One region of the Neorhizobium sp. LjRoot104 genome, then DNA from elsewhere that is predicted to be linked to it. Evidence: riboswitches for the same ligand, from Rfam matches in the RefSeq annotation. Region 1 holds a riboswitch; the other holds the start of a gene.

The links. A riboswitch is a leader RNA that binds a small molecule or an ion and turns the genes downstream of it on or off. The one in region 1 is predicted to bind S-adenosylmethionine.
Region 2: another riboswitch for S-adenosylmethionine. It lies ahead of metA (homoserine O-acetyltransferase MetA); the one in region 1 lies ahead of ACSQ8R_RS00555 (O-succinylhomoserine sulfhydrylase).

Annotation. Positions count from the first base shown of each region.
Region 1 covers NZ_CAXURS020000001.1:101,589-112,590, reverse strand. The annotation lists gene ACSQ8R_RS00580 (aspartate aminotransferase family protein) at 1-1,007, shown strand, start outside; gene argF (ornithine carbamoyltransferase) at 1,060-1,977, shown strand; gene ACSQ8R_RS00570 (Hsp33 family molecular chaperone) at 2,192-3,181, shown strand; gene ACSQ8R_RS00565 (tannase/feruloyl esterase family alpha/beta hydrolase) at 3,220-4,794, opposite strand; gene apaG (Co2+/Mg2+ efflux protein ApaG) at 4,909-5,301, opposite strand; gene ACSQ8R_RS00555 (O-succinylhomoserine sulfhydrylase) at 5,463-6,647, opposite strand; SAM riboswitch at 6,691-6,769, opposite strand; gene ACSQ8R_RS00550 (2'-deoxycytidine 5'-triphosphate deaminase) at 6,844-7,938, shown strand; tRNA gene ACSQ8R_RS00545 (tRNA-Gly) at 7,992-8,065, shown strand; gene ACSQ8R_RS00540 (DUF6074 family protein) at 8,130-8,384, opposite strand; gene ACSQ8R_RS00535 (hypothetical protein) at 8,381-8,545, opposite strand; gene ACSQ8R_RS00530 (YciI family protein) at 8,570-8,911, opposite strand; gene ACSQ8R_RS00525 (class III extradiol dioxygenase family protein) at 8,901-9,743, opposite strand; gene ACSQ8R_RS00520 (extradiol ring-cleavage dioxygenase) at 9,736-10,089, opposite strand; gene ACSQ8R_RS00515 (alpha/beta fold hydrolase) at 10,086-10,793, opposite strand.
Region 2 covers NZ_CAXURS020000001.1:3,686,241-3,697,242, reverse strand. The annotation lists gene ACSQ8R_RS18285 (ABC-F family ATP-binding cassette domain-containing protein) at 1-805, opposite strand, end outside; gene ACSQ8R_RS18280 (thiamine diphosphokinase) at 808-1,467, opposite strand; gene ACSQ8R_RS18275 (AAA family ATPase) at 1,562-2,401, shown strand; SAM riboswitch at 2,454-2,531, shown strand; gene metA (homoserine O-acetyltransferase MetA) at 2,591-3,511, shown strand; gene ACSQ8R_RS18265 (vWA domain-containing protein) at 3,523-4,704, shown strand; gene ACSQ8R_RS18260 (aldose epimerase family protein) at 4,801-5,823, shown strand; gene ACSQ8R_RS18255 (methyl-accepting chemotaxis protein) at 6,122-8,248, shown strand; gene ACSQ8R_RS18250 (PAS domain S-box protein) at 8,313-10,118, opposite strand; gene ACSQ8R_RS18245 (IS481 family transposase) at 10,398-11,002, shown strand, end outside.

The DNA.
Region 1 (11,002 bases):
GGCATACGTCCAACCTCTTCGAACAGCCCGGCCAGGAGAAGCTGGCGCGTCGTCTCGCCGACAATTCTTTCGCGGACAAGGTGTTCTTCACCAATTCCGGCGCCGAGGCCCTGGAATGCGCCATCAAGACGGCGCGCCGCTATCAGTTCGTGAAGGGGCATCCGGAGCGCTTCCACATCATTACCTTCGAAGGCGCCTTCCACGGCCGTACGTTGGCGACCATCGCTGCCGGCGGCCAGGCGAAATATCTCGAAGGCTTCGGCCCGAAGGTCCAAGGCTTCGATCAGGTGCCGTTCGGCGATATCGATGCCCTGAAGGCTGCGATCACCGATGCAACCGCGGCCATACTGATCGAGCCGATCCAGGGAGAGGGAGGCGTGCGGCCGGTTCCGAAGGAATTCCTCCAGGCGCTGCGCCAGATCTGCGACGACAACGGCCTGCTGCTGGTCTTCGACGAAGTCCAGACCGGCGTCGGCCGTTCCGGCAGGCTGTTTGCCTATGAATGGGCGGGCGTGACGCCCGACATCATGGCGCTTGCCAAGGGCATCGGCGGCGGTTTCCCGCTCGGTGCCTGCCTTGCCACGGCGGACGCCGCGTCCGGCATGACCGCTGGCACCCATGGCACGACCTACGGAGGCAATCCGCTCGCCACGGCGGCCGGCAATGCGGTGCTCGACGTGATCCTGGGCGATGGCTTCCTGGAAAACGTCCGTGACGTCGCCTTGGTCTTGCGCCAGGGGCTCGCGAGCCTGAAGGACCGCTTCCCCAATGTCATCGAGGACGTTCGCGGCGAAGGCCTGCTGCTCGGCGTGAAGGCGAAGGTGCCCGCGGGCGACTTGGTTGCTGCCATACGCGGCGAACACATGCTGGCCATTCCGGCCGGCGACAACGTGGTGCGTCTCCTGCCACCGCTCACAGTCACGGCGGAGGAAGCCCGCGAAGGGCTTGCCCGCATCGAGAGGGCGGCGGAAAAGCTTTCCGCTTCCGAGATGAAGAAATCGGCCTGAGCGGGCAAAGCGGGACGCCGTTGCAGGTTTCCCGCTTCACAGGGAACATCACATGGCATCTCCCAAGCATTTTCTCGATCTTTCCGCTGTTTCCGCGGCTGATCTCAGGGTCATCCTCGACGACGCGAAGATCCGCAAGCAGGCGACCAAGGCCGGCACGGCGGAAAAGCCGCTCGCCGGCAAGATGCTGGCGATGATCTTCGAAAAGCCCTCCACCCGCACCCGCGTATCCTTCGATGTCGGCATGCGCCAACTCGGCGGCGAAACGTTGTTTCTGTCAGGCACCGAAATGCAGCTCGGTCGTGCCGAGACGATCGGCGATACCGCCAAGGTTCTGTCGCGGTATGTCGATGCCATCATGATCCGTACCACGGATCACGCCCGCATGCTGGAATTGGCCGAACACGCCACCGTGCCGGTCATCAACGCCCTGACGGACGACACGCATCCCTGCCAGATCATGGCCGACATCATGACATTCGAGGAACATCGCGGGCCGATCGCCGGCAAGACGATCGCCTGGACCGGCGACGGCAACAACGTGCTGCATTCCTTCGTGGAAGGTGCCGCCCGTTTCGGCTATCGCATGAACATGGCGGTGCCGATGGGTTCGGAGCCCGCCGACAAGTTCCTGAACTGGGCGCGCAACAACGGCGGCAACATCATGCTTTGCCACGACGCCGAAAAGGCGGTTGCCGGCGCCGATTGCATCGTCACCGACACCTGGGTGTCGATGAACCAGGAGCACAAGGCGCGCGGCCACAACGTCTTCCAGCCGTTCCAGGTCAATGCCGACCTGATGAAGCGGGCCGACAAGGATGCACTGTTCATGCACTGCCTGCCGGCCCATCGCGGCGAGGAGGTCACCGACGAGGTGATCGACGGCCCGCAGTCGGTGGTCTTCGACGAGGCCGAAAACCGCCTGCACGCGCAGAAATCCATTCTCGCCTGGTGCTTCGGCGCGGTCTGAGCGCAAACTTCCCCGCGCGGGTGCGGAGAGCCGGCGGCAGTAGTCGAACCTTGATTTCCGCCCCGCGATCCCCCATCTGTCGGCTTTCAACAATACGCCGTCTTCTGGACTGGCGTTTCAACACACATCGTCGACGTCTTTTCCTCCGGCCAGCGGTTCCGCTCGGGCTGGCGCTTGTGTAAAGGTTTTTGGGTCGGCGCGAAGGAGTGAAGTCATGGCGGAAGCGACTGTAGAACTCAACGAACTCGACTTTGCCGGAGACGATCGGGTCGTTCCCTTCCAGGTGGACGGTCTTGACGTGCGTGGCCGTGCGGTCCAGCTCGGGCCGCTGCTCAACTCCATCCTCAGCCGCCACGAATATCCCGGCCCGGTCGCACGGCTGCTTGCCGAGGCGATCGTGCTGACGGCCCTGCTCGGCACCTCGCTGAAATTCGATGGCAAATTCACGGTGCAGACCAAGGGCGACGGCCCGGTCGATCTGCTGGTCGCGGATTTCTCGACGCCCGACAGTCTTCGTGCCTATGCCCGTTATGACGAAGAAGCGCTGGCTGAAGCGGTCAAGGAAGGCCGAACCTCGCCGCCCGACCTTCTGGGACGCGGAGTGCTTGCCTTCACCATCGACCAGGGCCGCGGCATGCAACCGTATCAAGGCATCGTGCCGATGGACGGCTCATCCCTCGAGGAGATCGCCGGCGTCTATTTCCGTCAGTCGGAGCAGATCCCGACCAAGGTCCGCCTGGGCGTCGCCGAGCTCTTCGACCGCGATGGCGATGGCAAGCCGCGTCACAACTGGCGGGCGGGCGGGCTTGTCGCGCAGTTCCTGCCGCAGGCGCCTGAGCGGATGCGCCAGCCGGACCTGCACGGCGGCGACGGTGACGAACGCGACTTCGAATTCGCCGAGGACGATTCCTGGGCCGAAGCCCGCACGCTGGTGGAAACGATCGACACCGACGAGCTGACGGACCCGCGGGTCGCGATCGAACGGCTGCTGTTTCGCCTGTTCCATGAGCGGGGCGTGCGGGTCTATGCGCCGCACACGGTGTTCGACCGCTGCAGCTGCTCGCGCGACAAGATCAAGGGCGTTCTCTCGGGCTTCTCCGCCGAGGAGATCGAGGCGAGCGAGGAAGACGGCGAGATCGCCGTCACCTGCGAATTCTGCTCGACCACCTATCGCTACAAGGCGGACGAATTCGCTGCAGCCTGATTGACGAACGGCGGGAGTCACCTCCCGCCGTTTTCAATTCAAGGCATCTTGCATTCGAAGTTCGCGCCGTCCTTCAGATCGCCGCTGCCGGAGTATTTCGCCGATTGCGGATAGGGGCAGAGCGGGCGCGTCATAACCGGCTTGCCTTCCCTGATCTGCCTCGCCTGGATCACCGTCGGCGCCTTGCCGTTCTCCACCCAGTCCATCAGTGGCGTGAAGGCGTCGAAGACGTCCGTGCCGTAACCCGCAGTGCAGTGGAACATGCCGGGCACCATGAACAGACGGTAAAATTCAGCCGTCCGGTCGGCGCCCATCTGCTTGCGGACGGCCTCGTAGTAGTTGACGCCCATCATCGGGTTGAGCGCCGGGTCGGACCAGCCGAAATAGGTGATCATCCGCCCGCCGCGCTTTTGGAACTCGCTGAGATCGGGGTTGGTGGCATCGACGATCTCGCGGATCGCGCCGATCTTGGGATATTCGCCATCGAAGTCGAACGTCTTCCAGTCGATCGCCTTCCCGGGGGCGGGCAGCATCGCCATGTTCTTGACGAAAGTCTCGCCATAGGCCAGTTGCCGGCTCGGCCCCTGATCGGATACCATCCACATGTCCCAGCCGCTGACGCCCGAGGGGTCCACACCCTCGGTGCCGAACTGCACGCCGGGGAAAACCCCCTCGCCCTTGATCTTCACGCCGCCGGCGAGCGTCTTCAGTGTCTCCACCTGCGCCCGCGTGAAGCAATCGGAACCGCCCCCCTCGCAGATCTTCAGGTCTTTTTCCGGATCGAAATTGCACTGGCGCGGATCGGCGATCAGCCCGTCCCCGGCGCCGTCGATGCGATCGCATTTGTCCATCACCGCCTTGGCGAGCACCGGAAGCTGCGCCCGGCTGATCGGAGCCTTCAAGAGCGCTCGTGCATTCCAGACGCCCCAGATCTGCGTATTGGTGAGATCGAGGACCGGTGCTCCGGCGAGAATGCCATCGAAATCGCCCGGATAACGTTGTGCCGCCATCAGGCCTTGGCGTCCGCCGGTCGAGCAGCCGTCCCAGTAGGAGAAGGAGGGATGCCGGTCATAATAACGCGCGGCAATCGCCTTGGCGGTATCGACCGTCACATGCACTGCGCGTGAGCCATAGTCGATCAGCAGGCCGAGATCTTCCGCGAAGTCTCCAAGTTTATAGGTTACCGCATCATGGCCGGTATTCTGCTGGACGGTGAGAAAACCTTTCGAAAGCGCCGCATTGCGGGTCGCTATCCTGGAAGCCGCGGCGAGGTCCTCGCCGGCATAGCCACCATTGCCGAACATGTAGAGCCGCCGGTTCCAGTTGTCAGGCAGGGTGATCTCGAAGCGAACCTGCGGGCGGATATAGCCGGTTACCTGGCAATGGCCCGGCACGTTCCCGACGCCTGCCACATGCTGGGCCTTCAGCGTCGTGACCTCCGCAAATGACTGGCTGTTCAGCATGCCGCAGGCGATCTGCGGCGAGACGGTGGCGGATGCGAAATCCGGCCTCTCCTTCTGGTCGATGAAGCTGCTTTTGTTTTGTGCAAGGGCGGGGGTGAAGGTGGCAAGCGTCAGCAATGCGCAGGACACGAGCAGAATGGGTCTTGTCATCAAGTTCTCCTCCCAAAGACCGTTTGACGGAGCCAAGATGCCGCAGGAGGGAGAGGGCAACAAATAGAAAACCGACGCAACCCATAAGCTGAGGGCCGTCGTCGGTGGCGCGGCCTAGTTGAGCACGCGCATCAGGCCGGGCGAATCCAGCGAAAAGGCCGGGATCGTCACCTCGAAGGTCTCGCCTTCATCTGTCTGCATGTCGTAATGGCCGAACATCAGCCCCGATGGTGTGTCGAGCGGACAGCCCGAGGAATATTCGTAGCTGTCGCCCGGCTTCAGCCGCGGCTGCTCGCCGACGACCCCCGGCCCGTCCACCTCGTCGACAATGCCGTTCTGGTCGGTAATGTGCCAGTAGCGATGCACGAGCTGCACCGTGAGCGCCGAATGGTTTTCGATGACGATGCGATAGCCCCAGACATAGCGGCTCTCTTCCGGATTGGATTGCTCCTCCAGATAGTAGGGTTCGACGGCGACATCTATATCTCTTGTCCGGGCGCGATACATGCGACACCTCAACAATTCTCACTGCTTCGATATTGTACAGAGGGACCGCAACGTCAAGAATTCTCGCGGTTTGAACAACCGAGCGTGAGGATTTGTTGAAGTTAAGGATAATCGGGATGGTGAATTTGTTGTCTCCTCCACCATCCCGGAAAACCCAAGACTTATACGCCCGCCTTGGAAAGCGCGCGGGCGAAATCCTCGATCAGATCTTCGGTATCCTCGATGCCGGCCGACAGGCGCACCGTGCCCGCCGAAATGCCGAGTTCAGCACGGGCCTCGTCCGTCAAGTTCTTGTGCGTCGTCGTCGCCGGATGGGTGATCAGGCTCTTGGAATCGCCAAGATTGTTGGAAATCCTGACGATCTCCAGCGCGTTCTGCAGCTTGAAGGCAGCTTCCTTGCCGCCCTTCAGCTCGAAGCACACCAGCGTCGAACCGCCCGTCATCTGCCTGGCGATGATATCGGCCTGCGGATGGTCCTTGCGGCCCGGATAGATGACCTTTGCGACCTGTTTCTGGTCGGCGAGGAAATCGGCGATCTTCGAAGCGCTCTCCGTCTGCTGCCTGACGCGCAGCGGCAGGGTCTCGATACCCTTCAGCAGCGTCCAGGCGTTGAACGGCGACATGGCCGGGCCGGTGTGGCGGAAATAGTCGTGCAGGTTCTCGTTGATCCATTCCTTGTCGGACAGCACGACGCCGCCGAGGCAGCGACCCTGGCCATCGATATGCTTGGTCGCCGAATAGACAACGATATGCGCGCCGAGTTCCAGCGGCTTCTGGAAGAGCGGCGTCGCAAACACGTTGTCGACGACGACCTTGGCGCCGACCTGGTTGGCGAGCCTGGCAACGCCGGCGATGTCGACCACTTCGAGCGTCGGGTTGGTCGGGCTTTCCAGGAAGAACACCTTGGTCTTCGGCGTGATCGCCTTTTCCCAGTTTTCCAGGAAGCGGCCGTCGATCAGCGTGCATTCGATGCCGTATTTCGGAGCGAGCGTCTCGACCACCCAGCGGCAGGAGCCGAACAGCGCGCGGGCCGCGACGATGTGGTCGCCGGCCTTCAGCTGGCAGAGGATCGCGGCGGTGACGGCGGCCATGCCCGAGGCGGTGGCGCGTGCGTCTTCGGCGCCTTCCAGCATGCACATGCGCTTTTCGAACATGTCATTGGTGGGGCTGCCGTAACGGGCGTAGATGAAACCGTCGGTCTCGCCCTTGAAGCGGGCTTCGGCCGCTTCCGAGGTGTCATAGACAAAACCCTGGGTGAGGAAGATCGCTTCCGAGGTTTCGCCATATTGCGAGCGCAACGTGCCGCCGTGTACGAGCTGGGTTGCCGGGCGCCATTTGTTAGTCATGCGTGTCCTCTTTCAGAACAAAAAAACCGGTCGCATAAGCAGACCGGTTTCGCACCCGGTCTTTTTAGCCACTTATTTAACGTGGCTGCAAGCCGACCGGCCAAATCACCACGGGATAAGAGTGGCATAGCGCCGCGTCCCGCTTGCGTCAATGGCTCGCATTTGGTTTTGTCGCCTCGAAAACTTTAAGAGAGACATGATGGCTCGCGAAACAGGAATTCTGGCGGACCGCGCGATCGCGGCACTTTTCGACAGTGGACGGCTGATCTCGGAGCGCGAGCTCGATCTGGACCAGGTCCAACCGGCGAGCCTCGACCTGCGCCTTGGCGCCAAGGCTTTTCGCGTCCGCGCGAGTTTCATGCCCGGCCCGACGAGCCTGGTGGCCGACAAGCTGGACCGCCTCAAGCTTCATGTCATCGACCTTTCCGAGGGTGCCGTGCTGGAAACCGGCTGCGTCTACATCGTGCCGCTGATGGAGCGGCTCGACCTGCCGGCCAACATGTCGGCCTCGGCCAATCCGAAAAGCTCCACCGGCCGGCTCGACATCTTCACCCGCGTCATCACCGACTACGCCCAGGAATTCGACAAGATCCCCGCCGGATACTCCGGTCCGCTCTATCTCGAAATCTCGCCGCGCACGTTCCCGATCGTGGTGCGCCGCGGTTCGCGCCTGTCGCAGATCCGCTTCCGGGTCGGCAATGCCCTGCTCGGCGAACCGGATCTCCTCCAGCTCCACAATGACGAAATCCTGGTGGCGTCCGCCAAGCCGAATGTCTCGGGCGGCGGCATTGCCCTGTCGATCGATCTTGCAGGCGACGGCGTCGGGCTGATCGGCTACCGCGGCAAACACCACACCGCCGTGGTCGACGTCGATAAGAAGGCCCAGCACGATATCTTCGATTTCTGGGAGCCGCTTTACAGCCGCGGCCGCAACGAGCTGATCCTCGATCCGGACGAGTTCTACATCCTCGTATCGCGCGAGGCGGTGCACGTGCCGCCGCTCTATGCGGCCGAGATGACGCCCTTCGATCCGCTGGTCGGAGAATTCCGCGTCCATTATGCCGGTTTCTTCGATCCGGGCTTCGGCCACGAGGCGGCGGGCGGGCGCGGCAGCCGCGCGGTGCTCGAAGTGCGCAGCCACGAAGTACCCTTCATCCTCGAAGACGGCCAGATCGTCGGCCGCCTGGTCTACGAGCACATGCTGGAAAAGCCGGAAGGCATCTACGGTTCCGGCCTTGGCTCGAACTACCAGGCACAGGGCCTGAAGCTGTCGAAGCATTTTCGCGCCTGACACCACCTGCGGCTTGACAGGCGAAGCCGTCTGTTGGAAATCTGCGAACCGACGCGGGTGTAGCTCAATGGTAGAGCAGCAGCTTCCCAAGCTGAATACGAGGGTTCGATTCCCTTCACCCGCTCCAGCTTTTCAAATTCTTCCGCAGCGTCCGGGTCGCCGATATCGGTCGGCGCGAAGGCCGGTGCGGGTTAGCCTGCCACAAGGCTCGTGTCGTCGTCGAGGCAATCGCTCTGGAGCTGCATCTGGACGGCGTGCATGAACAGGCCGGCCTGGCGAGAGATTTCCTCGTCTGCCACGCCTTGGGCTCTGAGAGCTGCCGCAAAACCAGCCATTTCCGATCGCCAGAAACGGTTCGCCTGTTCGCCGTGAAGGCGCAGAAGCGCCTCGGCGCAGCGTTTGACGTCCGCGGTGCGCCGATCGGCGGGGAATTGCAACAGTGTCATGCCATCTCCGTACTGTCGGACGAATCGCCCAGGAATTGCAACACATTGGCTGCCAGTCCTTCACAAATACTGAACGGCTGAAGCTGTCCCTTTTCCGGCGTCGAGCCGAATAACAAAAGGCGGCGCCATCCCGGCATGGACGGCGCCGCATTTTTTTTCAATCTGCCGTTTCGTTCAAGACGGCGCTAGTCGTTCTTCCGCGGGGTCATCGGGTTGCTGATGCGGGCCGCCTGGAACGTATCAGGCAGCTCCGTCAGTTCGATCACCGAGACGATCCCAGCGCGATTGAAAGGATCGCCTTCGGCGAAGGCCTGCGCCTCTTCGCGGCTTGCTGCCTCCAAAACCCCGAAATTGCCGATCGATGAACCGGCTTCATCGACGAGGGCGGAGCCGATCAGGACCGCGACAAGGCCTTCCCCACCCGACTGGACCCAGGCCCGGTGCGACGGGCGGTGGGTATCGCGGGCGGCGTCCTGGCCTTTGTGGTGCAGGCAGCGCATCAGGAAAAACATCGGATCAGGCCGCATTTTCCAAGACGACCATGCCGGCGCCGGTCATCGATGCCGGGGCGTGGTAGTGCTTGTGGATGAGGTTGACGTCGCTGTTCATCGCGGCGCGCATGACGAGCCACATGATCAGCTCGGCGCCTTCGGAGCCGAACTGTTCCACATAGTCCTCGCGGCTCATGGCGCGGTAGGGTTCCGGATTGCTGGCGATGCCGTCGAGCCAGGCACGGTCGGCCGCCTGGTTGATGTAGCCTGCGCGGGCCCCCTGCAGCTGGTGCGACAGGCCGCCGGTGCCGAGGATGACGACACGTTCGTCGCCCGGCCAGCTTTCGATCGCCTCGCGCAGGACCTTGCCCATTTCCCAGCAACGCTGCGGGGTCGGGATCGGGTACTGGATGGTGTTGACCCAGATCGGCAGAACCTTCACCGGCCAGGCGTCCGGCCGACCGAAGAACAACTCCATCGGCACCTGCAGGCCGTGATCGACCTCGATCTCGCGGCAGACCATCGGGTCGAAATGGCGCTCTACCAGCTTGTCGACGAAATGCCAGGAGAAATCCACGGCTCCCTCGAATGCCGGGATAGCGCGGGGACCCCAGCCTTCGTCGACCGGATTGTAGGTTTCGGCGACGCCGACGGCGAAGGTCGGCACGCGATCCAGGAAGAAGGTATTGCCGTGATCGTTGAAAACGACGACGGCGATATCGGGCCTGGCGTCCCGCATCCACTGCTTGCCGGCTTCATAACCGTCGAAGAACGGCTTCCAGTCCGGCGTATCGCGCAACCCCTTGTCGAGTGCCGCACCGATCGAGGGAACGTGGCTCGTTCCGAGCCCACCGATGATCTTAGCCATTGCGTTTTTTTCCCAGTCTCAGATGCAGAAAGTCTTCGTGTTCCATGCTCGCCTGGGCCGCGCCGATCCTGGTGATCGGGGTGGGATCGACGGCGGAAATCTTCAGGATGAAGAAGAGATTGCCGCCGAGGCGGACCATTTCATGCCAGTCACGGGCCATGACCGCGGACTTTTCGTGGGCGCTCAGCCCGAAGCTGTCGAGATAGGCTTCTTCATCGGACTTGAAGGCGGCGCGGTTGGCGGGCTGGCCGAGCGCCATCGCCATCTTGTTGATCCGGTAGCCGCGGATCGAGCCCGCCCGGTCGAAGAGCGGGGTATCCGGGATTGTCGCTGCTGCTTCACTCATTGGGTTTCTCCAAATCTGCGCGCCAGCCATTCGGTGATGGCGGCGGCGGTTTCCACGGGTCGTTCGACAGGAGCGAAGTGCCCGGCATTTTCGATGATGACGAGTTCGGTATCCGGCGCGGCCTCGGCAATTTCCCGGTGCTGCGCGATCGGGCTCCAGCCATCCTGGCGAGCTGCGACAAGCAGGACGGGACAGCCAAGATCGGCGATATAGGCGCTGGCGTCGGGGCGGCCGATGAGGGCGCGAATGTGGCGCTCATGAACCTGCGAACCCGCCTTGACGACCATGGCGTGGAGGCGTGCGATCAGTTGCCTGTCACCAACCCGGGCTGGGTCGAGCATCGGCGGCAGCCATTGCTGCGCCAGTTCATCGATGCTGCGGTTGCCGAGATCGATCATCTGCTGCCGCTTGATCTCCTCGCCTTCGCGCTTCGGATGATGCCCGGTGTTGGCCAGCACCAGGCCACTGATCCGCTCCGGCGCGATATGCGCCATCTCCATGGCGACACGGCCGCCCATCGAGTGGCCGACAGCAACGATGTCGCCATCCGTCTCGTCGAGAAGCGTTCGAGCCATGCCGGTGATCGATGTGCCGCCGGAGATATCGGCGTGGCGAACTGCCATGAGGCCCGAGGCGGCCTCGGCCAGCGGCGCCCAGACTACCGTGTCCGACACCAGGCCAGGAATGAGAACGAGGGTCGTCATGATCTTCCCATCGGCAGCCTGCGGTGCAGGGCAGATCGCCCGAACCACAAGCCGACGCCGTCATTGAAATTGCCGGGAGATCATCGGCCCGTTCCGCCGGAGACATCCTCGCCGTCATGTATACATGGAATTCATTTGGGACACAATGGGTATATTATTAAGCCGATTGTGGCGCAATATTGCAATTTTGGGATACAAAATTGAAACCT
Region 2 (11,002 bases), 3.6 Mb from region 1:
GCACCGTGCCCTGCGGTCCCTTGTGGCCGCGATAATTGCTGCGCATCGTCTGCAGTTCGCCGAGGCGGCGCATGTTGCGCTTGCGACGGGCGGTGACGCCGTAGCGCAGCCAGTGTTCCTCGCGCTCGATCGCCTTGCCGAGCTTGTGCTGTTCCAGCTCTTCCGCCTCCAGCACCTCATCGCGCCAGGCTTCGAACTCGCCGAAACCGCGGTTGAGGCGTCGCGACGTGCCGCGGTCGAGCCAGACGGTGGCATTCGAGACCTTTTCGAGGAAACGCCTGTCGTGGGAGATCACCACCAGCGCGCTTCTGGTCTTGCGCAACTCGTCTTCCAGCCATTCGATGGTCGGCAGGTCGAGATGGTTGGTCGGCTCGTCGAGCATCAGGATGTCCGGCTCGGGCGCCATGACGCGGGCAAGCGCCGCGCGGCGGGACTCGCCGCCGGAGAGCGTGTTCGGGTCTTCCTGGCCGGTGAGGCCCAGATGTTCGAGCAGATAGGTGACGCGATAGGGATCGTCGCCCGGGCCGAGGCCTGCTTCGGCATAGGCCTGCACGGTCGAAAACCCGGCGAAATCCGGTGCCTGTTCGAGATAGCGGATGGTCGAGGATGGATGACGGAATACCTCGCCTGACTGGGGCTCGACCATGCCGGCGGCGATCTTCATCAGGGTCGATTTGCCGGAACCGTTGCGGCCGACGAGGCAGATGCGGTCGCCAGGCTCCACCTGCATGCCGGCGCCGGCGAGCAGCGGCGCACCGCCGAAGCTCAGGAAGATATCGTCGAGTTTCAGAATTGGGGGCGCCAAAGTCAGGCTCCTGTAAAGTCGTAGGGGCGGGCAAGGATCATCGCCCTGCCGCTCTTTAGATGGAATTCCACAGGGCCTTCCGCAACGTTGGAGACGGTGCGCGAGGAGCCGAAGGGAAGCGAGAAGTTGTCGAGCGGATATCGTGCGCCGATGATATCGAGCCCTTCGAGGGCTGAAAAACCGACGACGGAAAAGAGCGAGCCCCGGGGCAGGTCGAGCGTCTTGCCATTGCCGGGGAGGAGAGGGGTTGCCTCTTCGTCGCCGGCGGCGAGCATGACGTCAAGGCCGCTTTCCGCCAGGTTCATCGCATGAAAGAAGTGCTGGAGCGCATGATCGCTGCGCTCGCCGCCCATCGCGCCGGCGAAGATCAGTCGCGTGGCCCCGCGCCGGATCGCCTCGGCAGTGGCGATCTCGCCGTCCGTCTCGTTCTTGGCCGGCGGAAAGGCCTGCCGTTCGACGCCCGGGAACTGCGCGATCAGCGCGGCATCGGAGGAATCGAAATCGCCGACCCAGAGTTCCGGCGTCACACCCAGCGCCACCGCGTGGCGCATGCCGCTGTCGGCCGCGATGAGGCGGCTGCCGGCGACCGCGTCGCGCAGGCGGTCGGTGACGGTCAGATTGCCGCCAAGCAGAATGGTGAAGGTCGAATGGCTCATGCGCATTGCCCATAGCGCAAAGCCGGCACAAAGGGAAAGCTGTTGCACCGCCGGGGATGAGCTTTTAGTTTGCGGCGCGTTGATCGATCAGGATGCCGAAATGCAGTTTCAGGGTACCGCGGACTATATTGCCGACAAGGATCTGATGGTGGCGGTCAACGCCGCGATCCGGCTCGAACGCCCGCTGCTGGTGAAAGGCGAGCCGGGAACGGGCAAGACCGAGCTGGCGCGGCAGGTGGCGGCCGCCCTCGGTCTCGACCTGATCGAGTGGAACATCAAGTCCACCACCAAGGCGCAGCAGGGACTTTACGAATACGACGCCGTATCGCGGCTGCGTGACAGCCAGCTCGGCGACGAGCGCGTTCATGACGTCGCCAACTATATCCGCCGCGGCAAGCTGTGGCAGGCCTTTGCCTCCGACAAGAAGCTGGTGCTGCTGATCGACGAGATCGACAAGGCGGATATCGAATTCCCGAACGATCTCTTGCAGGAACTCGACCGCATGGAATTCCATGTCTACGAGACCGGCGAGATGGTGAAGGCCAAGGTCCGGCCGATCGTCATCATCACCTCCAACAACGAGAAGGAACTGCCGGACGCCTTCCTGCGCCGCTGTTTCTTCCATTATATCCGCTTTCCGGACGTCGACACGCTCGCCCGCATCGTCGAGGTTCATTATCCCGGCATCAAGCAGGCGCTGGTGCGCAATGCGCTGACGCAGTTCTACGAGATCCGCGAAATGCCGGGGCTGAAGAAGAAGCCCTCGACCTCCGAGGCGCTCGACTGGATCCGCCTGCTGGTTTCCGACGATGTCGATCCAACCGACCTGCGCGGCGACGTCAGGAATGCGCTTCCGAAGCTGCATGGCGCGCTGCTCAAGAACGAGCAGGACGTGCATCTGTTCGAGCGAATGGCCTTCATGGCGCGGCGGGAGCGGTAGGCGGTAAATTATGCTCCCATTGACGGAGCCTGTAGCAAGGCGTATTTGAGCATTGTGAATTCGTGGTGATTTGGCCGGCCGGCTTGCAGCCACGTTAAAAAAGTCGCTAAAGGGCCGCGAGAAGATGTCTTCCCACGGACCGGTCGCGATTTTGTCGTTGCCGGTTTTTTATTTTCGTTGGGTAAAGACATGCCGATCAAGATTCCCGATACGCTGCCCGCCTTCAGCACCCTCGTTTCCGAGGGCGTGCGGGTGATGACCGAAACCAACGCGGTGCGGCAGGACATTCGTCCGCTGCAGATCGGGCTTCTCAACCTCATGCCGAACAAGATTAAGACCGAACTGCAGATGGCGCGCCTCGTCGGCGCCTCGCCGCTGCAGGTCGAGTTCTCGCTGGTCCGCATTGGCGGCCACAAGGCCAAGAACACGTCGGAAGATCATCTTCTTTCCTTCTACGAGACCTGGGAAGAGGTAAAGCACCGTAAGTTCGACGGCTTCATCATCACCGGTGCACCGATCGAGACGCTTGCCTTCGAGGACGTCACCTATTGGGACGAAATGAGACAAATCCTCGACTGGACGGCGACCAACGTGCATTCGACCATGAACGTCTGCTGGGGCGCGATGGCGGCGATCTACCATTTCCACGGGGTTCCGAAATACGAGCTCAAGGAAAAGGCGTTCGGCGTTTATCGCCACCGCAACCTCGTGCCGTCCTCGATCTATCTCAACGGCTTTTCGGACGATTTTCAGGTGCCGGTATCGCGCTGGACGGAAGTGCGCCGTCCCGACATCGAACAGCATCCCGACCTCGAAATCCTGATGGAATCCGAGGAAATGGGCATCTGCCTGGTGCACGAGAAGGCCGGCAAGCGGCTCTACATGTTCAACCATGTGGAATACGACTCCACGTCGCTCGCCGACGAATATTTCCGCGACGTCAATGCCGGCGTGCCGATCAAGATGCCGCACAACTACTTCCCGCATAACGACGATACGCTGACGCCCTTGAACCGTTGGCGCAGCCATGCACATCTCCTGTTCGGCAACTGGATCAACGAGATCTACCAGACGACCCCTTATGATCTGGAGAAGATCGGCACCGAATAGGTTTCGACGCGATGTTCATCCCTTTCTTCCTTCACCTGAAAGAAGCCAGGATCCCGGTGACGCTGCGGGAATTCCTGGACCTTCTTGAAGGCATGCAGGAGGGGATCGCGGATTTCGATGTCGAAGCCTTCTATTTCCTCGCCCGCACCGCGCTGGTGAAGGACGAGCGGCATATCGACAGGTTCGACCAGGTCTTTTCGTCCTATTTCCGCGGGCTGGAGGCGATCTCCGGCGAGCCCGGCCTGGATGTCGCCGATATCCCCGAGGAATGGCTGCGCAAGCTCGTCGAGAAGCACTTGACCGACGAGGAGAAAAAACTCGTCGAGGCGCTCGGCGGCTTCGAGAAGCTGATGGAGACGCTGCGGAAGCGACTGGAGGAACAGAAGGGCCGGCATCAGGGCGGCTCGAAATGGATCGGCACCGGCGGCACGTCGCCCTTCGGCGCCTATGGCTACAATCCGGAAGGGGTGCGGATCGGCCAGGACCAGTCCCGCCATCGCCGGGCGGTGAAGGTCTGGGACAAGCGCGAGTTCGCCGATTTCGACGACAAGGTCGAGCTTGGCACCCGCAACATCAAGTTGGCGCTGAAGCGGTTGCGGCGATGGGTGCGGGAAGGGGCGGCCGAGGAATTCGACCTGCCGGGCACGATCCGTTCCACTGCAGAGCATGGTTATCTCGACGTACAGACGCGGCCCGAACGGCGCAATGCGGTCAAGCTGTTGATGTTCTTCGATGTGGGCGGCTCGATGGACGATCACATCCGCGTCGTCGAAGAACTGTTCTCGGCGGCTCGTGCAGAGTTCAGGCATATGGAGCATTTCTACTTCCACAATTGCCTCTACGAAGGCGTGTGGAGGGAGAACCGCCGCCGGGCCGAACGGATGCCGACGCTCGATCTCATCCGCAGCTACGGCGCCGACTACAGAGTGATTTTCGTCGGCGATGCTTCGATGAGCCCCTATGAGATCACCCATACGGGCGGGTCGGTGGAGCACTGGAACCAGGAGCCGGGCGAGGCCTGGATCCGGCGCGTCACCGATCACTTCCATCGCTGCGTCTGGCTCAATCCGGTGCCGCAGGACCATTGGAGCCATACGACCTCGATCGGGGTGATGCGGCGGCTGATGACCGAACGAATGTTTCCGCTGACGCTCGGCGGGCTGGAACAGGCGACCCGTACACTCACCCGCTGAGTTTGCTTTTCCCGGAAGTTTATCGGTCGGCGGCGTTGCGGCCTGCCGTCAAATCGCGCAGTTTGCCGCAAAACCTATTGCTGGAGGAGCAGTCCCATGGCGGATCAGAATTTCGAAGTTTTCGGCACCACGGAAAAGGGCGAAACCGTCTATCGCGTCCGGATTTCCGGCGGCGGGCTGACGGCCAGCGTCATCACCTGGGGGGCTGTCATCCAGGACCTCAGGCTCGAAGGCCACCAGCCGCCGCTCGTGCTCGGCTTGGAACGGTTTGAGGACTACCTGAACCACTCGCCCTATTTCGGCGCGACGCCAGGCCGGTCGTCCAATCGTATCGGCGGCGGCCGCTTCACGCTGGACGGCAAGCCATATCAGCTGGAACTCAACGAGCGGGGCGTCACCCATCTCCATGGCGGCTCGGACGGTATCGGCCGGAGCAACTGGGCGATTGTCGAACATGCTACCGACAAGGTGGTACTGCGGATCACCGATCCCGACGGTCGTGCCGGCTATCCGGGAAACTGCACGGTCACGGCGACTTACCAACTCAAAAAGGACGGCGTCCTTTCCGTCGTTTACGAATCCACCACGGATCAGCCGACGCTCGCCAATATCTGTCAGCATACCTATTTCAATCTCGACGGCCGCGATGATGCGCTCGACCATGACATCATGATCGCTGCCGACCATGTGCTCGTCCTCGACGATAAGCAGGTGCCGACCGGCGAATTGATGGATGTCGCCGGCACGCCTTTCGACCTGCGCGACATGGGGCCGATGAAGCGCTTCGAAGGCAACGCTCAAGTTCTGTTCGATCACAATTTCTGCCTGTCGCCGGAGCGGACGGCCAAGCGTTCCGTGGCTTTGGCGCGCAGCATCCATTCCGGCGTGTCGATGGAAGTTCGCACCACCGAGCCGGGCGTTCAGCTTTATGCCGCCTTCAAGCTGCCGCAGATCCCCGTGCCGGGCCTTGACGGACGCCGCTACGGGCCGTTTGCCGGGTTCTGCCTGGAAACCCAGGTCTGGCCGGATGCCGTCAACCACGCCAATTTCCCGAATGCGGTGCTGCGTCCGGGCGAGGTGTTGCGGCAGGAAACGGACTACGTCTTTTCCAAGCAATGATCGCGGCGGGCCGCGTCTGGCGCGGATCGTGCTCGCTGCTCAAATAATTCCTGCCGTACAAACCCGGCTTGCTTGAGCGCACATGTAAAATTGGTAAGCTGCGGATTCCGCTTGTAATCCAACGGGTTCCGAAGATTTCAGAAGCAAGTTTATCGCTGCCGTTTTACATTGTGGAACGCTGCAGGATTCTGACATTAGTTAAATTTCAACCGATTTCGGCATAGTTTTCTTCAGGATTGGCCTTTCCGCCCGCCGGGCGGCGGCCCTCTGTTTTTGCAGAGCACAATTCGAGGGACATATGAACGAGATCAGCATCAGGAAGCCACTGTCGAGACGGCTTACCTTCTTCGGGTTTGCAGCCGTGCTTTTTGCAAGCGTGGTGATCGGCGGGCTTGCCTGGGAGCGCCAGTCGAACATGACCGAGCAGGCGCTGCAGACGGAGCTCGATAGCGATCTTGCGGTCATCCAGGACGATATGGCCGCCCAGGGGCGTGCCGCTTCCGCACTGGCGCTGACGATCGCATCGCTGCCGGAAACTTCCCCGCTCATCCTCGCCAACGATCGGCAGGGCCTGCTTTCCCGCTACTCCAATATGAAGACCGTGAAGGAAACGAGCGGCCTCGAAATGATCACCTTCAGCACCGCGACGGCCGATGTGGTCGCCCGCGTGCACGATCCGGATGTGTTTGGCGACAATATCAAGGCGCGCCGCAAGATGGTGGCGACCTCGCTCAGCGACAAGAAACTGGTCGTCGGCATCGAGACCGGCCGCACCGCGGTGAGCCTGTTCGCTACCGCGCCGGTGGTCACGGACGGCAAGATCATCGGTGTCGTGGACGTCGGGCTGAAGCTCGTCGATGCCTATTTTTCCCGGCTGACCAAGGAAGTGAACGCCTATGTCACGCTCTACACCAAGGGTGCCGACAAGTTCGACAAGCAGGCTTCCACCTATGGCGGCAATCCGATCCTGAGCGGCCCCGAGCTGCAGGAGGCCTATGACAAGGGCGCCGTGCGGCGTTATGCCGATATCGGCGGCAAGCATTACGCCGTCGAGGCCGTTCCGCTCCTCGATTTTTCCGGAACCAAGGTCGGCGTTCTGGAAATCGCCTCCGACATCACGCCGCTGGTCGCCGCCAGCGAAACGGCGCTGTGGATGACCGCACTCGGCACTGTCGCCGTTTCGATCCTGTCGCTGATCGGCTTCCTGATCTTCGCCCGGTCGCTCGGCGGCACCGTGCGCCGCCTGACCACGACGATGACCAAGCTCGCCGCCGGCGATCTCGGCGCCGAGGTAAGCGGACAGGAGCGCCAGGACGAACTCGGCGCCATGGCGCGTGCCGTTCAGGTCTTCAAGGCCTCGGCCGAGGAGAATGTCCGGCTCGAACAGCAGGCATCGGAGGCCCGCGAGACGCAGGAGCACCAGCGCCAGCGCCAGTCGGCGATCGACAACGCCAAGGGCGAAGATCTGCGCGCCTTCGTGCACGCCATCGAGGAGGGCTTCAACCGGCTTGCCGGCGGCGATCTGACCGTCCGTATGGACCGTGCCGTTGCGGCGGAGTTCGAGCCGATCCGCGCCAAGTTCAATAGCTCGGTCGGCAATCTCGAAGAGGCGATCGGCTCCGTCGTCGGCGCCGTGGGCACGATCCGCGCCGGCCTGCAGGAAATCTCGATCGCCTCCAACGATCTCGCCAAGCGCACCGAACAGCAGGCGGCGAGCCTCGAGGAGACCGTGGCGGCACTCGGCCAGGTGACCTCGGCCGTCAACGACAGCGCCAGCGGCGCAAGCCGCGCCCAGGGCGTCGCGTCGCTTGCCCAGCAGAAGGCACAGCGCGGTGGCGAAATCGTCGCGAGCGCGGTCGCCGCCATGGCTGCCATCGAAGGCTCGGCCGATCAGATCAACCGCATTATCGGCGTGATCGACGACATCGCCTTCCAGACCAACCTGCTTGCACTGAACGCGGGCGTCGAAGCCGCCCGTGCAGGCGAAGCCGGCCGCGGGTTCGCGGTCGTCGCCCAGGAAGTCCGCGGGCTTGCCCAGCGCTCGGCCGATGCCGCAAAGGAGATCAAGGCGTTGATCTCCACCTCGTCGGCGCAGGTCAAGCAGGGCGTCGAGCTCGTCACCGCCTCCGGCAAATCGCTCGACGACATCGTCAGCGAAGTGGCGCAGATGAGCACTTTCGTGAACACGATCACCTCCAGCACCAGCGAGCAGGCGACCAGCCTGCGCGAAGTGGCGGCCTCCGCCGACCAGATGGACAAGGTGACCCAGCAGAACGCCGCGATGGTGGAGGAAACCACCGCCGCCGCCCAGAGCCTGACGCAGGAAACCGACAGCCTCGCCGACATGGTGGCCCGTTTCAAGACGAATGCCGGGGCAGTCTCCCAGAATTATGCTTCCGGCGGCTATCGCTCGCGCGCAGCCTGATCGGGCGATTTTCCCAATCGATGACGCCGCCAGCCGCAAGCTGGCGGCGCTTTCCGTTTTCCGGCTATGTCGGCTGGATCATGCGGCGCAGCTCGCCCTCCAGCAGCGTCATATTCACAGGTTTTCGGATCGTCGTCCGGTTTCTGAAGCTGTGGTGATCATCGAGCTGCTCGTATCCAGTGCAGAACAGGAAGGGCACGCCGTGGATCTGCAGCCATTCCGCAAATGGGTAGACGGGCCTTCCCGCAAGATTGACATCGAGGACGGCGACGTCGGGAAGCTGCGAACCGCCGACCAGGCGCATGGCTTCATCGGCAGTTGCCGCCGGTCCGACCACTTCCCAGCCGCGCGATTCAAGTTCGTTGCAGAGCTCCATGGCGATGAGCGTCTCGTCCTCGACGACAAGTATCCGTCCTGCCGAGCCGGCCTCCGACGGCTTGGGCGCGACCTCCTCGCCAGAAACCGGGGCGCCTGAAATATCGGGACGGTAGACGGATCGGGGCAGTGTCGCGATCAGGCACATGCCGGTTCGGGGCCAACTGATGTCGAGTTTGCCCGCCAATTGGCGAGTGGCGACTTCCATCACCAGGGTGGAGCCGAAGCCCCTGGTTTCCGGCTTCTGCACCACCGGTCCGCCTGTCTCGCTCCAGCGGAGTTCCAGTTCCGAAGACGGAAGGATGCGCCAGGAGACATCCACCCGCCCTTCTGCGACCGACAATGCCCCGTACTTGACCGCGTTGGTGGCAAGCTCATGGATGAGGAGGCTGACCGGCTGCACGGTATTGGGAGTGAGGGTGACGGCGGGGCCGCCGATCATGAGCTGATTGACGCCCTGATAGGCCCGGGTTTCCTCGGTGAGGACCGCGGTGAGGTCTCCGCCCTGCCACCGGTTCTGGGCGAGCAGCGAATGGGCGCGGCTCAGCGCCGAAACGCGACCCCGAACCGCGACGATGAAAGCCTCCTTGGTTTCGGCGCGGGTCAGCGACACGAGGGCCTGCACCACCGCCAGGGCGTTCTTGGCCCGGTGATCGACCTCACGAGCCAGCAACTGGCGGGAATCCTCGTTGGCCTTGCGTTCGGTGATGTCGCGCAAAATCACCGTCGCGAGCTTTCCATCGCCGATCTGTACCTGCGAGATCGACGCTTCCAAAGGGAATTCCTCGCCATTGGCGCGCAGGCCGCTGATTGCCCCCAATGCGCCCATCCGGCGGTTGGTAACGCCCGTCTCCTTGAAGAGGCGGATATGTTTGGCATGCCCATGCCGGAACCGTTCGGGAATGAACCGCTCGATCGGCGAGCCGATCGCATCTTCGCCCGCGACGCCGAACATGCGCTCGGCGGCCGGGTTGAACAGCACGATCCGTTGACCTTCGTCGATGGTGATCAGCGCGTCCATCGCCGATTCCACGATCCCCTCCATGCGCCGCCGGCTTTCCAGCAGAGCATCCTCGGCGGCCTTGCGCTCGGTGATGTCGCGCAGGATCACGGTGGCCAGGCGTTCGCCGCCGATCTCCACCTGCGAGATCGACGCCTCGATCGGAAATTCCTTGCCGTCGGCGCGCAAGCCGCTGATTGCACCGAGCGATCCCATCTGGCGGGTGGTCACACCGGTTTCGGTGAAACGATGAATATGCCCCGCGTGGGTGGGACGATAGCGTTCCGGCATGAAACGGGAGATGTGCTGGCCAAGCGCCTCGTTGGCCGATAGGCCGAACATGCGCTCGGCGGCCGGATTGAACAGGATCACCCGCTGCTCGTCATCGATGGTGATGATTCCGTCCATCGCCGAGGCGACGATACCCTCGAGCCTTTGCATGGTCTCGACAGCGGTTTTCTGACTCAGCTTCTGGTGGTGTGGGCGAGATTCCATGACGGCTTATCTCCAGTTCAACCCCCGAATCACAGCGCAATATCGCCTGGGCGGTTGCAATCAATATGACATCTCGCTCATTTGGTGAATATGCGGAAGCCATTAAATTCATGGAGAAAGGCAGTGGAACGGAGGTCCGCTTCGCATCAGCGGCGAGGCCGCGTGCGTCCTGGCCCGGCTGGCTCCGCCAGATATTGAAGAGTGCCCGGCCTGAGAGATAGGTAACATTTCGTACCGGAGACATGGGTTACACTTTTCGATTTTTATCGGGAGGTGTGGATGCCGTGGAGAGAGACTTCGGTCATGGATGAGCGTCTTCGATTTGTCGCCCGTTTGCTGGAGGGCGAGAGCATGAGCGATGTGTGCCGGTCGTTCGGTATTTCGCGCAAGACCGGCTACAAGATTTTCAATCGCTACAAGGATGAAGGGCTCGAGGCGCTGACGGATCGGTCGCGACGGCCTGTGCGCTACGCCAACCAGCTGCCCGAGCCGGTGGAAGCGATGATCGTGCGGTGCAAGAAGGAGAAGCCGCACTGGGGCGCGCGCAAGATTCGCGAGTTGCTGGTGCGACGGCTGGCCGGCGACATCCACATTCCGGCCAGGAGCACGGTGCATGCGGTTCTGGACCGTTACGGCCTTGTGAGCCAGGCCCGCAAGAGGAACCGCGCGAACAAGGCCGTTGGCACGCAACTGTCGGCAGCGCCTGGTCCGAACGATCTCTGGTGTGCCGATTTCAAGGGCGAGTTCAGGCTAGGTGACGGCAGATACTGTTACCCCCTGACGATCACCGACCAGTTCTCGCGCTATCTTCTCTGCTGCGAGGCCTTCGAATCAACGCGCGAGCGCGGCGTCTTCGATGCCTTCCGGCGGGTCTTTGCCGAACG